Regions from separate parts of the Weizmannia sp. CD-2023 genome, predicted to be linked through region 2. Evidence: predicted binding sites of a transcription regulator. Region 2 holds the regulator's gene; the other holds the start of a gene.
What was found. Region 2 encodes Rex, which represses fermentation and respiration genes when NADH is low (regulators of the CRP and FNR family bind a similar motif). Its sites were predicted from a motif close to TTGTGAAATATTTCACAA; they were not measured.
Positions count from the first base shown of each region.

Region 1 (7,653 bases), on a different contig from region 2:
AACTGATCAAAATGCTCGTCCCGCCGATTATCTTCTTTACGGTCATTATCGGGATCGGCGGCATGGGAGATTTGAAAAAAGTCGGTCGGATCGGCGGCAAGGCGCTTATCTATTTTGAAGTCGTCAGCACGGTTGCGCTCGCCATCGGTCTGATTATCGTGAATTTGATCCAGCCCGGCCATGGCATAGATACAAGCCATGCGAAAACAAGCCAGGTTTCACAATTCGTCACGCAGGCAAAAGACAGCGAACACGGTTTCATCGGTTTTATTTCCGGCATTATTCCGGAAAGCATCGCCGGGGCTTTTGTCAAGGGAGATCTTTTACCAATTTTATTTTTTGCGGTACTGTTCGGGGTTGCTGCCGCATCCCTCGGGGAGAGGGCAAAACCGGTTATCCGCTTTTTTGAAGATATGACGGAAGTTTTCTTTAAAATTGTCGGTATTGTCATGAAAGTGTCACCGATCGCTGCATTCGGGGCAATGGCCTATACAGTCGGCCAGTTTGGCGCAAGCTCGCTGATCAATCTCGGCGAATTAATGGGGTCTGTCTACCTGACAATGATCATTTTTATCGTGCTTGTCCTCGGTGGGATTGCAAAAGCGTTCGGTTTCAACATTTTCAAGTTCATCGCTTATATAAAGGAAGAACTTTTACTCGTGCTCGGGACTTCTTCATCGGAATCGGCGATGCCTTCCCTGATGAGAAAACTCGAAAACTTTGGTTGCTCAAAATCCGTTGTCGGCCTTGTCGTTCCAACCGGATACTCGTTTAACCTTGACGGCACCGCCATCTATTTGTCGATGGCATCCATTTTCATTGCGCAGGCGTATAATGTGCACCTGACGATCGGGCACCAAATTATGCTGCTGCTGATTTTAATGCTGACATCGAAAGGGGCGGCCGGCGTGACCGGTTCCGGTTTCATTACCCTTGCTGCGACTTTGTCTGCGTTCCCGGTTATCCCGGTTGCAGGGATTGCGCTGTTGATCGGCGTGGACCGGTTCATGTCTGAATCACGCGCGCTCACAAATATTATCGGGAATGCCGTCGCGACGGTCGTCATCTCCAAAACGGAAAAAGAATTTGACAAAAATGAAGCACTGGAAACGGCTGCCCATCCTACAGAATCGATTCCTTCTTAATAAGAGGCGCTCCGATTGGGGCCCTCTTCTTTTTTAACATTGGCTTTGGAGAATACGCGGGGTAATTGAGAGATAGTTGCACTTTATTGAAGGAAGGATAAGAGGCGTTCCGAGGGGGGACACTCTTATTTTTTTAACATTGACTTTGACTTTGGGCGGTGTGCTTATTTTTGTGTACAATAGGGTGTGTTGAGGGATTTGTCCAGCAGGCCGCCTGCAGCTACGTAATGATATCTATGAAATTTGGAGAATACCGAGTAATTGAGGGATAATTGCACTTTATTGAAGAAGGGAAGTGAGCGCTTTGGAAAACCTGCGTAAAATGCCGCTTTTTAAAGGACTCGGGGACGCGGATCTGGCTGTGATCGCCGATATATCTGTTAAAAAGCATGCAGAAAAGGATGCGCATATTTTTTTCCAGGGGGACCCGCAGGAAGCCGTTTATTTTATTGAAAGCGGGGAAGTGAAAATTTACCGCACCGATGCGAACGGCAAAGAGCAAGTTGTCACACTGCTTCGCGATGGCGACATGTTCCCGCATGTTGGTTTTTTCCGTAAAATAAGCTACCCGGCGAATGCGATGGCGGTTGTAGACACGAATCTCGTTGCGATCCGGATTACTGATTTTGAAAACGTGTTGCTCAACAATCCGCAGCTGACCATGACTTTATACGGTGTGATGAGTGATGAAATCCTTGACTTGCAGGACCGGCTCGAAGCCCAGATTTTAAACAACGCTTACGAGCAAGTAGTCAAACTTTTTCTGCGCCTCACCCGCACACATGGCGTTCAGGAAAAAGACGGGTTTGTCCTCGTGAAAACCCCGCTCAACAACTCCGACCTCGCCAACATGATCGGCGTCACCCGTGAAACGGTCAGCCGCACGATCCGCCAGCTTAAAGAAAAAAACCTCATCCTCCCGCAGGAAAAAGGCACATACCTCATTCACCAGGAAAAACTGACGGAGGAACTGCTCAGGGTATAAAGATTTTCCCGCCGGTAAGAATTAAAGCAAAGAAAGACAAGGGGGCGTCGTGGGAGCGAAATGTCTTTCATCGGGGTGATGAAGGACAAAAGTAAAGTGCCCGTGCAGCGAAATGTCTTTCATCGAGGTGATGAAGGACAAAAGAGGAGCGCCCGGGTCAGCGAAATGTCTTTCATCGGGGTGATGAAGGACAAAAGAGAGGCGTTCGGGCAGCGAAATGTCTTTCATCGGGGTGATGAAGGACAAAAGAGAGGCGTCCAGGCAGCGAAATGTCTTTCATTGGGGTGATGAAGGACAAAAGAGGGGCGTCCGGGCAGTGAAATGTTCTTCATCAGAGCTATGAAAGACAAAAGTGAAGTGCCCGCGCAGCGAATTGTCTTTCATCAAGGTGATGAAAGACAAAAGGGGGTTGCCCACGCAGCAAAATGTCTTTCATCGGAGTTATGAAAGACAAAAGAGAGCTGGAATCCGAGCAAATTGTCCTTTTGGGGGATTCAAAAAGACAAAAGAAAGCCGGACCCGGGGTGAATTGTCCTTTTGGAGGTCTCAAAAAGACAAAAGAAAGCTGGGATCCGGGCAAATTGTCTTTTTGGGGGATTCAAAAAGACAAAAGAGAGCTGGAATCCGAGCAAATTGTCCTTTTGGAGGTCTCAAAAAGACAAAAGAAAGCCGGACCCGGGGCAAATTGTCCTTTTGAAGGTCTCAAAAAGACAAAAGAGAGCTGGGATCCGTACAAATTGTCCTTTTGAAGGTCTCAAAAAGACAAAAGAGAGCTGGAATCCGGGCAAACTGTCCTTTTGGAGGTTTCAAAAAGACAAAAGAAAGCCGGACCCGGGGCAAATTGTCCTTTTGGGGGGTTCAAAAAGACAAAAGAGAGCTGGAATCCGAGCAAACTGTTCTTTTGGAGGTCTCAAAACGACAAAAGAGGAACGCACGCGCAACGAGTTGTCTTTCCCCGGGGCCAGGAAAGAAAAATAAAAAGCAAACCGCCCCTTTTTAAAAGGCTGCCTGGGAGGACAGCCTTTTAAAAGTCAAACGGCTTCTTCGAGCAACCGCTTAAATAGAATATTATTCTCCAGGTGAATGTGCTGGAATGTATCATTTTCAAAATTTTCAAGGCGGTGGTATACGAGCTGGAATGTACGGCATGCCCCTTCCGGCAACGTATAGTCATTCGTAATTTCGCGGAGCCGGTGCAAAATTTCCCCGACAGCAGCATGTTCTGTTTCAAGATCGGTCAAACCGGCTGTCGCGGCTTTCAGGTTAGCGGCAGTTGGAAGGCTTTCGTATGCACGAATGGCCGGGAATTGTTCGGTATCTTCTTTTTCAGTATGCTCCAGCAGTTCTGTTTTTAATTGGTTAAACAGTTTATGCACTTCGATGAGATGCGGGTGGTTGCCGCCGTGGACACGCATCACTTTTGTTACATACGGGCTCAAGTTTGGCAGTTCCTCGCGCAAAAACGCGTGATGGGTGGCCTGAATATAGTTGACAATTTCCGTATAGCCCGCTTCATTCCAATTTTGCTCAGTGCCTTTTCCGGCATATTGGCCATAAAGGTTGCAAATAGCATCAAGTAGTTCATCTGCTGATAGGTTGCGCTTTTCCGCAGCTTCTTTCACAGACACATTGCCGCCGCAACAAAAATCGATACGATTTGCTTTAAACAGATCCGCCGCTTTTGGGAATAAGGTTACGATTTCCCCGACAGTCTGGCTCGTTGTAAAACGTTCCATCGAATTCACTCCTCCATTTCATTGCTGCCTTCATCATAAACCATCAGCACCTGCTTATTTGTGATGCACATCACAGCAATTGAGGAAAGTTCTTATTTATGTTAAGGAAGCGCGAAAAAACGAAGGCCTTCCTTCATATAGAGTGCGTTTACATTAAGGAAGCGTGGAAAAAAGAAAGCCTTTCTTCACATAGAGTGCGTCTATGTTAAGGAAGCGTGGAAAAACGAAGGTCTTCCTTCACCTAGAGTGCGTCTATGTTAAGGAAGCGCGGAAAAAAGACGGTCTTCCTTCACCTAGAGTGCGTCTATGTTAAGGAAGCGTGAAAAAAAGACGGCCTTCCTTCACCTAGAACCCGTCTACGTTAAGGAAACACAAAAAAAAGACTTCCTTTCTTCACATAGGGCGCGTCTATGTTAAGGAAGCACGCAAAAATGAAGTCCTTTCTTCACCTAGAGTCCGGCTATGTTATTTATATAGAAAAAAAGCATCCCAAAACCTTGGCCATAAGAAGCATGATCTGCCCAAAGAAAAAAGCGCCAATCTAAATTGGCGCCTCCGCAATTATTCCGCTTTGCTTGCTTCTAATTCCACCGTAAATTTGATTTCATCGCCAACGAGGACACCGCCTGTTTCAAGGGCTGCGTTCCAAGTAAGGCCGTAATTGCTCCGTTTTACGGTCCCTTCTGCACTAAAGCCGGCTGTTTCCGCGCCGCTCATCGGGTTTTTCGAAATCCCTTCAAATGTGACTTTAAATGTTTCTTCTTTTGTCACGCCATGAATCGTTAAATCACCGGTAACGTTATAATCATTGTCCCCTGCCTTTGTAACCGACTTGGAAACAAATGTAATATTCGGATATTGTTCAACATCTAAGAAATCTGCAGAACGAAGATGATTATCGCGGTCATCATTTTTCGTATGAATGCTGCTGGCATCAACAATAAAAGAAACTTTTGCATCCGTTAAATCTTGGGGATCAGCTTCGATTTCGGCTTCGAATTTTTGAAAAGACCCTTTTACTTTTGAAATCATCATATGTTTTACTGTGAAATCAATGGTGCTATGTGCATAGTCAACTGCCCATTTTGTTTTTGTCATCCTAAATTCCTCCTGTTTTTAAAACTTACTTTTCGTAACTTAGTTTAATATTGTAAGTGAAAAAAGTCAAGAAAACCGAACCCATTTTTTTAAAAGGGTTCGGTTTCTAAATCTGCAGGTAGGCAGAACCCTGCATGTTAACAGTGTTTTTGCACTTTCTTTCGCAGTATAGTGGTTCTTACACCAGGCAGAATCCTGCATGTTAACGGTGTTTGCGGGAACCAATCCGGGTACGCCGTAAGTCGCGCAAAAGCCGCGTGCTGAAAACCCGCATCAATGCGTGCCAGTCAATAACTGGAGAAGGCAGGTAATCCCAGCCCAAAAATTGCATGCCAACTTATATATAATGATGCCCATTCCATCGCATCTATATACTCCGGCTTTAGCTCTAGGCCAGATTGGACAGGTGCAGCCATTCATTCCTTGACCATTACATATGCTTCAATTCAGTTGTCAACCGAGCTTCGCGGCGCAGCCATTCATTCCTTGGTCATTACATATGCTTCAATTCGATCGCCAACCGAGCTCCGCGGCAAAGCCATTCATTTCTTGACAATTGCGTATGCTCAATTCGATCGCCAACCGAGCTTCGCGGCAAAGCCATTCATTCCTTGGCCATTACGTAAACTTCAATTCGTGTATCAACCGAGCCTCGCAAGCGCAGCCATTCATTCTTTGACAATGCCGTGCAACATGCAGATGTCATTCTGCAAACGGGAACCAGCCCGGCGTTGAGATGATCATCTTCCACAGCGGTTCCGGAATAACGAGCCGTTCGCGGTCGTCTTTTCTTAACGCGGTTTGAATTGCATCCTCCTGGCCGGCTTTAATTTTTTCCACCCAATGCGGCTCCATGACAAGCTCACGGCCGAGGGCAATAAGCGGTACATCGGTTTCCATTGCCTTCAAAACCTCGTCTCCTGTGTGCAGGGAGCCGACGCCGATCAAAGGCACGCGGCCTGCGACATGTTCCACGATCTGTTCCATGCGCGGACGGCCGGGTTCACCGCCGCGGCGGGCTTTAGACCAGAAGTGCTGCAGGGAAATATGCACATAGTCGAGCTCTTTTTCCATCAGCGCATCCAAAAGCGCGAACGTGTCATCCATCGTAATCCCCGGTTCGTACGGTTCTTCCGGGGATAAGCGGTATCCGACTAAAAACGGCCGGTCCGCATATTCCGTCACCGTTTTTTTCACAGCATCGACGACAGCAAGCGGGAATGCAAGCCGTTTTTCCAGACTGCCGCCCCACTCGTCTTCACGCCGGTTCGTATAAGGGGAGAAAAATTGCTGAATCAGATAGCCGTTTGCGCCGTGAATTTCAACGCCATCAAAACCAGCTTCGATCACGCGGCGTGTTGCTTCGCCGAATGCTTTCACAATTTCAGCGGTTTCTTCTCCCGTCAACGCGCGTGCATGGACGCTGCCGTCTGACGAATCTGTTTCACTTGCGCTCACAACATCCCCGCCCGGCACGAGTTCAGCCGGGCATTCGCGGCCACCATGGTGGATTTGCACAACCGCTTTTGCACCGTTTTGCTGAATCGTTTGTGCTAGTTTTTTCATGCTCTCAACCATTTCGTCTGTATGCGCGCCAGGTTGCCCGGTAAACGCTTTGCCGTTTTCCGTAACATTGGCACATGCCGTCACGACCATCCCCGGCCCTTTGGCACGTTCTTCATAATAACGCAGCTCGGCAGCGGAAATCGTGCCGTCATCATTCGAGGAATAATGGGTCATCGGCGCCATCACGATGCGGTTTTCCGCCCTGACGCCGCTTTTAAACGTAATGGGTTCAAACAGTTTATCGTATTTGCTCATGGTCATGCTCCTTTCCTGGTTGCTTTCGCTTTTTTATTATGTTCCAATCTGTAAAAAAACGAAAATGAAAAGCACCGATCAAACCATGCAGGCATATCATATAGGAAAGTATTTTTTACATCATGAATTGGGAGACGTGAATGATGAGTGATGTCCTTTTACTGCTTCAAATGGTGGCAAAAAGGTTGAGTATCCTTTCGTTGATTACAGCGGTATTGCTGTTGTTGTCCCATTTATGGCTGTACGCTGTATTCACGTTCATCATAATGGGCGGGCTGATTTGCGTTGACAGGATCATCAGTGAAAAAGGCAATTCACGGGCAGCGGAAAACCAGCGCTATTATACTTTGATCGTTGTGACAGATGAAGATTGGCATGAAGAAGAGCATGTGCCGTTTCTTGAAATGGATCATGTCTCCTTAGAGCTGCATTATCAATATGAAGATATCCGTCGCATCAATCCGTTGATCCAGCTGCAGGCGTTTCCCGGATTTGTTCTCGTCGAAACGGATGATACAAAAAGAATAGAGGAATCGTTGCAAAACCCGGCGCTCGTTACAGGAAACTATGCGGAAGTCATCCGTTTTCTGAAACAGGAAAGCGCGGCGGAAAGCTGAAAAAGAAACAGGAATCCAAGCAAAGCCTGATCCCCCGTTTGTCTCGAAAATTGCGTGGGAGCAGTCTTTTTCCGAAACAGGAAGTGTGACGGGAAAGCTAAAATAGATGCGGGAATCCAAGTAAAGCAAAGCCGATGCCCGTTTGTCTCGAAAATTGCGTGGGAGCGGTCTGTTTTCTGAAACAGAAAGCGCGGCGGGAAGCTGAAAAAACTGAATATCAAGCAACCATGCAAAGCCCGATGTCTGTCCGG
Region 1 is NZ_JARTJQ010000087.1:13,776-21,428, reverse strand. Features, by position in the region: gene dctA (C4-dicarboxylate transporter DctA) at 1-1,145, shown strand, start outside; gene P9687_RS13420 (Crp/Fnr family transcriptional regulator) at 1,450-2,130, shown strand; gene ric (iron-sulfur cluster repair di-iron protein) at 3,162-3,866, opposite strand; gene P9687_RS13410 (YceI family protein) at 4,428-4,964, opposite strand; gene P9687_RS13405 (NADH-dependent flavin oxidoreductase) at 5,667-6,785, opposite strand; gene P9687_RS13400 (hypothetical protein) at 6,929-7,402, shown strand.
Region 1: a site for Rex is predicted at 3,925-3,942, ahead of ric (iron-sulfur cluster repair di-iron protein). Genes of this name have one in related genera too.

Region 2 (7,653 bases):
ATTTATGCGAACCGGATCGGGCATGAAATGAAGTTTCCGCTGCTTGCGCTTGTCGTTTCAGGCGGTCATACGGAGCTTGTGCTGATGAAGGGCCATGCCGAGTTTGAAGTAATCGGCGAAACGAGAGATGATGCGGCAGGGGAAGCTTATGACAAAGTAGCACGAACGTTGAACCTTCCTTATCCGGGCGGTCCGCAGATTGACCGGCTTGCCCATGAAGGAAAGCCAAATGTTGATTTGCCGCGATCCTGGCTGGAAGGGACTTATGATTTCAGTTTCAGCGGGCTCAAATCAGCCGTCATTAACACCCTCCATAATGCCGCGCAGCGCGGGGAAAGCATCCGGCCTGAAGATATGGCCGCAAGCTTCCAGCAAAGTGTGATTGATGTATTGGTCGGTAAAACCGTGGAGGCGGTAAAAGCGTTTGGCGTCAAAGAAGTGCTGGTCGCCGGCGGTGTTGCCGCGAACAAAGGATTGCGCGCTGCCCTTTCAGAAGCATTCCGGGATCTCCCTGAAGTGGCGTTGCGCATCCCGCCGATCCAGTTATGCACAGACAATGCGGCGATGATTGCCGCATGCGGGACGGTGCTTTTTGAAAAGGGAAAAAGAAGCTCCCTTGACTTAAATGCTTATCCCGGGCTGGACATTGAAAACTTTTAAACAGGGTTGTGAAAAACCGGTGTATGGGAATCGTCCATACACCGGTTTTTTTGGAGATATGCAGGGGAATTGTGCACAATCTGTGGAAAAGTTGTTGATAAATGATTGGACTTGTGTAAAACTTTTAAAATTTTTTCCGGACAGGTTGTGGGTATTGTGGATAAATCTGTTGATAATTGTGGATTTTGTGGAAAAACGTTTTGGAAAGCAAGAAATCAATATACCGCCTGTGCATAAATCTGTGCATGGCGCGAGATGCCAAAATAAAAACCTGTGCAGAAAATTTCCACACAGGTCCAAACATTACTCCGCCAGTTCTGCCCATTCTTCCATCAGCGCGTCCAGCTCCAATTTCCGTTGCTCCAGTTCTTCTGTCAGCTCGCGGATTTTAATATGGTCCTGAAAGATTTCCGGGTCGGCCATTTTTTCTTCCCGGTCATGAATTTCTGTTTCCAACGTTTCAATTCTTGTTTCAATTTCTTCAATCCTCCGCTTTTTTTGCCGCTCGCGTTTTTTTGCTTCTTTATCCTGCCGGTAGTTGTTTTTCGCCGGCTGTTCCGCTTTAACCTTTTCTTGTTTCGTGTTTTCCAGGCGTGCAATTTCCAGCATTTCTTCTTTTTTTTGCACATAATAATCATAGTCGCCGAGAAATTCACGGGTTCCCTCCGGCGAGAGCTCCACCACTTTTGTGGCAATCCGGTTAATGAAATAGCGGTCGTGGGAAATGAACAAAATCGTTCCCGGGTAATCGATGAGCGCATTTTCCAGTACTTCTTTACTGTCCAAATCAAGGTGGTTTGTCGGTTCATCTAAAATTAGAAAGTTCGCCTTTTCCAGCATCAATTTGGCGAGGGCAAGCCGGGCTTTTTCGCCGCCGCTTAAGGATGAGACGGTTTTTAAAACGTCATCGCCGGAAAAAAGAAAATTCCCGAGTGCCGTGCGGATTTCTTTTTCTGTTTTCAGCGGGTATGTATCCCATAATTCCCGGAGGACCGTTTTATTGGAAGATAAGTCGGCCAGTTCTTGATCGTAATAGCCGGTCATAACGTTGGAGCCATATTCGATCGTGCCGGATATCAGCGGGATTCTCCGGATAATCGATTTCAAAAGCGTTGACTTGCCGATGCCGTTCGGGCCGACAAGGGCAACACTGTCTTGTTTTTTGACTGAAAGATGGATGTTTTTGGCAACCGGCTCCCCGTCGTAGCCGATGGCAGCATCCCGGACATGAAGGACTTCGTTCCCGCTTTGTTTGGCAATTTCAAACGAAAACCGGGCAGATTTTTCATCGCCAAGCGGCTTGTCCATCAATTCCATTTTTTCCAGTTGTTTCCTCCTACTTTGCGCCCGCTTTGTCGTGGTGGCACGGGCAATGTTTTTTTGGATGAATGCCTGCAATTTCGCAACTTCTTCCTGCTGCTTTTCATATTGTTTGACCTCTCGCTCGTACTGGGCGGCTTTTTGTTCCAGATACCGGCTGTAGTTGCCGTGGTATTTTTTAATGGAATGCCTTGAAATTTCATAGACCTGGTTGACGACTTTATCCAGAAAATAACGGTCATGGGACACGATCAGAATGGCGCCTTCATAGCCTTGTAAATATTGCTCCAGCCAGGTGAGCGTTTCGATATCGAGATGGTTTGTCGGCTCATCCAAAATGAGGATGTCCGGCTTTGTGAGCAGCAATTTCGCCAATGCAAGGCGTGTTTTTTGCCCGCCGCTTAATGTCCGGATCGGGGTGTTGTAGTCGTACTGGTCAAAACGGAAGCCATGCAGAACTGACCGGATATCCGCTTCGATCTGATATCCGCCTTCATCTTTAAAACGTGTCTGCAAAGTATCATAAGCATGCAGCACTTTTTCATACTCCGCCGGGCGGTTATAAATCTTAGGGTCGGCCATTTTTTGTTCGTATTCGCGAAGCTGTTTTTCCATATCCAGCAAATTTTTAAAAACCGACATCATTTCGTCCCAAATGGACAGATCCGATTCGAGTCCGGTATTTTGGGCGAGATAACCGATTTCGACACCATTCGGCATAATGATGGAACCTTCATCATAAGAAAGCTGGCCGGCGATGATTTTCAGGAGGGTCGATTTGCCGGCCCCGTTTCTCCCGACCAAGGCAATCCGGTCTTTTGTTTGAATTTCTAATTTTATATCCGATAAAATAAGTTCAGCGCCATAATATTTTGTGACTTGTTGAACTTGCAGCAACATCATCTTTATGTTCACCTCTATACCATTGTAAGTGTACAGGAAGGCGAACTGCAACTCAACCGGCGTGATCGGAATTTGTCAAAAAACTTTTCACATAAATTCGTAAAAACCCATGAAAAAAATGCTTACTTGTGATATATTTAACATAGTTGGAGAGAGAAAAAGGCGCATGCAGGCATTTTTTTAAAACATATTTTTTCTTTGCTCAGATAGGAGTAATATTATAATGAAGAATGGCAGCGCTGCCATTCTGGAATGGACGCACGATTGGAACCAACAGCACAAAAAACTTAAGCTTTCAACTTGGGGGATTTCACATGAAGGATGAATCAGTAAAAATACCGCAAGCCACTGCAAAACGGCTTCCATTATATTACCGGTACCTGAGAAATTTATATACACTTGGCAAGCAAAGGGTATCCTCGGCGGAACTGAGTGAAGCGGTGAAAGTCGACTCCGCTACGATACGCAGGGATTTTTCCTACTTCGGGGCACTTGGAAAAAAAGGTTATGGTTATAATGTAAAATATTTATTGTCTTTTTTCGGCAAGACGCTGAACCAGGATGAGATCACAGATGTAGCGCTGGTTGGCGTTGGGAACCTCGGTACAGCCCTTTTGAATTACAATTTTTCGAAGAATAACAGCGCACGGATTGTGATGGCATTTGACAATGACCCCGGGAAGGTGGGGAGCCATGTTGGCAATGTGCCTGTTTACAGCATGGACGAATTAAGAGAACGGCTTTGCGCGGAAGATGTGACGGTTGTGATTTTGACGGTCCCCGCTTCCAGTGCCCAGGCAGTGACAGACGAGCTTGCCAGTACAAATGTAAAAGGCGTTTTAAACTTTACACCTGCCCGGCTGAACGTGCCGCCGGATATCCGCGTCCATCATATTGACCTGGCCGTGGAACTGCAGGCACTGATCTACTTTTTAAAACATTATTCAAATGATGAAGAAAATTTGAAAGAAACAAAAGAGCCGGTTGCGAAGCCATAGCCAAAAAGCTTTTTTTCCGTTATCATAGTGGGTACAGGGGGTGGCCCGATTGAAAACGGAATGCAGGCGCAAATGGCAATGGCCGGATTTGGCTGTGGCGTGCAAAGGGAAAAGGGCGGATTCAACGCCGGCACTTAAAGGGGAACGGCGATGAATACGAAAAAAATGCCGGTTACCGGACACATCCAGGAATTGAGAAAGCGGTTAATTACCGTTCTCATTTTCTTTCTGTTTGCCCTGGTTGTTGGCTTTTTTACCGCAAAACCTGTTATACGTTATTTGCAGCATGCCAAAAATGCCGGCATGTTCACGATGAATGCCTTCAGGGTAACCGATCCTATTAAGGTTTTTATGGAAGTTTCGGTTGTGATCGCATGCCTATTGACCCTGCCGGTGATTTTGTACCAGCTTTGGGCGTTTATAAGCCCGGGGCTGTATGAGAAAGAAAAGAAACTGACATTAAGTTACATTCCTGTTTCCATCTTGCTTTTTATAGCCGGCGTTTCTTTTTCCTATTTCGTGCTTTGTCCGCTGATGGTGAAGTTTATGATGGGCTTGTCAAATGAAATGGGCATTCGTGCGGTGATCGGGATCCGGGAGTATATTCAGTTTCTGCTAGAGATCACGCTTCCGTTTGGCTTTGTGTTCCAAATGCCGGTCGTGGTCCTGTTTCTGACCCGGCTTGGCATCATTACGCCGAGACTGTTGAAAAAGGTAAGAAAATATGCGTATCTTGCTTTGATTGCAGCTGCCGGCATCATCACCCCGCCGGACGTGTTTTCGCAGCTGATTACCTTTGTTCCACTCGTTTTGCTGTATGAAGCAAGCACACTGATTTCGAAAATGGCGTACCGCAATGCCAAAAAAGCGGCAAAAGAAATGCCAATGGATGAACAGACGATTGCTTCTGAATAAGAAAGCCGTTTTCCGGACGGAGCCGGAAAACGGCTTTTATTTTTTCACTGAGTTTTTCAGCTTGAAATGGAGAAAGATCAGCCTGATGCCGGAACCCAGATCCAATGTTGCAATCAACAGCAGTAAATAAGAAAAAAAGCCCCAGCCGCCCACTTGTACCTGCTGAATGGCAAAATAAGTGAACAAAGCCCCGAGCAGGCAGTTTACAATCCCTGAAAAAAGTGGTCTCATCATAGAAGTCCTCCAATTGAGCTGTAAATTTCATGTACGGATGTCTGCAGAACGGACGGGTGCAAAAGCAGCCTCACGACCACAATCGTGTTCATGGAAACATGCGCAAACATGGAAACGGTGATCCGGTTTGTTTTCTCGTATAAATAAGCGAGCGTCAGCCCTAAAAGGGAATATAAAAACAAGTGGCTCGGTTCGGTATGCGCGAGTCCGAAAATAACCGAGCTGACAATACCGGATAAAAGGAATGAAAAGCGCCTGCGCAGCGTGCCGAAAATGATTTTCCGAAAAACGATTTCCTCGAGAATCGGCCCTGCGATCGAGCTGATGAGGATGACGAGCGGAAATCTTTCAATCAGCGCCATGATTTGCTGCGTATTGTTGGAGGCAGCCGGGGCACCGAATAATGATTCAATGATCGCGGCTGCAGTCTGGGCAAAGAAACAAAGAAAGACGCCGCCTATTGCCCATATGGCGGATGGCGCGGCCGGAAGCGGTTCAGTCCGGTCTGTTTCTTTCTTTGCGGCTTTTCTTAAAAAGTACAGGACGATGATCAGCCCGATGATAAAGCTGATGACGGTCCAAAGCGGGGGCGTCAATGTCCGCATGCTGTCTGCCGGTTCGTGGAAAACGTTCACCCCGGCATAGTAGAGCAACGGATACCCGACGGCGCCGGACAGCAGCATAAGGATGTACGTCACGAGAATATACACATACTCTTTTTTCACGCGTTCTTTTCCTTTCTTGCCAGTTCAAAGTTTAAAGGATCGCAAATTCGTCCAATATGTTCATTGTACTATTGAACCGGGCGGGGTTCAAATGCCGTGCGCAGAGCCAGCCTTTTCAGTTGCATATCCGGATGGTGATCAAGCATACTTATAAAAGGGCAAGCGGCTGAAATGGAGGCGCGCAACCGGCATCCTTTGACGGGGCTCTTTAAAGGATGCAGGGCCCGAAAAAAATAAAAAAAGTTGGATGAGAGACTTGCAAAAAAGCAAGGAATTATTTATTATAATAAATGTGTTAGCACTCAACTTATGCGAGTGCTAATAATGGACAAAATTTTACATAATACGAATTAAGGAGGTTGTTTCACGTGTTAAAACCACTGGGTGATCGCGTTGTCATTGAATTAGTTGAATCGGAAGAAAAAACAGCAAGCGGTATTGTCCTGCCTGACACGGCAAAAGAAAAGCCACAGGAAGGCAAAGTTGTGGCTGTCGGTTCCGGGCGTACCCTTGATAACGGTGAACGTGTTGCCATCGATGTAGCAGTAGGCGACCGCATCATCTTCTCGAAATATGCCGGCACTGAAGTGAAATATGACGGAAAAGAATACTTAATCCTTCGTGAAAGCGATATTCTGGCGGTTGTGGAATAAGCCTGGCTTGTTGAAACATAGAAATAACGATATGACATGAGGAGGTTTTATAAATGGCAAAAGAAATTAAATTCGGCGAAGAAGCCCGCCGCGGTATGCTTCGTGGTGTGGATAAACTGGCAGATGCTGTAAAAGTGACATTGGGCCCGAAAGGACGTAACGTCGTTCTGGAAAAGAAATTCGGTTCTCCGCTGATCACAAATGACGGTGTCACGATCGCAAAAGAAATTGAACTCGAAGACGCGTTTGAAAACATGGGTGCCAAACTTGTCTCCGAAGTGGCCAGCAAAACGAACGATGTAGCTGGTGACGGTACAACCACTGCAACTGTTCTGGCACAGGCAATGATCCGTGAAGGCCTGAAAAACGTAACAGCAGGTGCAAACCCGGTTGGCATCCGCAAAGGGATTGAAAAAGCAGTTGCGGCTGCTGTCGAAGAATTAAAAGCCATTTCGAAACCAATCGAAGGCAAAGCTTCCATCGCCCAAGTTGCTGCAATTTCCTCTGCTGACGAAGAAGTCGGCGAATTGATCGCTGAAGCAATGGAACGCGTGGGCAACGATGGCGTTATTACCATTGAAGAATCAAAAGGCTTCTCAACGGAATTGGACGTTGTGGAAGGAATGCAGTTCGACCGTGGCTATGCATCGCCTTACATGGTAACGGATTCCGACAAAATGGAAGCTGTTCTGGATAACCCTTACATCTTAATTACAGACAAGAAGATTTCCAATATCCAGGAAATCCTGCCTGTTCTGGAACAAGTTGTCCAACAAGGCAAACCGTTGTTGCTGATTGCGGAAGATGTTGAAGGGGAAGCTCTTGCAACACTCGTTGTCAACAAACTGCGCGGCACATTCAATGCCGTTGCGGTAAAAGCGCCTGGCTTCGGTGACCGCCGCAAAGCGATGCTCGAAGATATTGCAACCCTGACAGGCGGCGAAGTGATCACAGAAGAACTCGGCCTTGATTTGAAATCTGCAACCATTGACCAACTCGGCCGTGCCGGAAAAGTGGTTGTTACAAAAGAAACAACGACAATCGTTGAAGGGGCAGGCGACTCTGCTGCAATTTCCGCACGTGTAAACCAAATCCGCATGCAATTGGAAGAAACGACTTCCGAATTTGACCGTGAAAAATTACAAGAACGCCTTGCAAAACTGGCCGGCGGCGTAGCGGTCATCAAAGTCGGTGCTGCGACAGAAACCGAATTAAAAGAACGCAAACTGCGCATTGAAGATGCTT
Region 2 is NZ_JARTJQ010000044.1:22,829-30,481, reverse strand. Features, by position in the region: gene tsaD (tRNA (adenosine(37)-N6)-threonylcarbamoyltransferase complex transferase subunit TsaD) at 1-660, shown strand, start outside; gene P9687_RS06365 (ABC-F family ATP-binding cassette domain-containing protein) at 964-2,883, opposite strand; gene P9687_RS06360 (redox-sensing transcriptional repressor Rex) at 3,198-3,881, shown strand; gene tatC (twin-arginine translocase subunit TatC) at 4,032-4,796, shown strand; gene P9687_RS06350 (YdiK family protein) at 4,833-5,030, opposite strand; gene P9687_RS06345 (CPBP family intramembrane glutamic endopeptidase) at 5,027-5,755, opposite strand; gene groES (co-chaperone GroES) at 6,124-6,408, shown strand; gene groL (chaperonin GroEL) at 6,462-7,653, shown strand, end outside.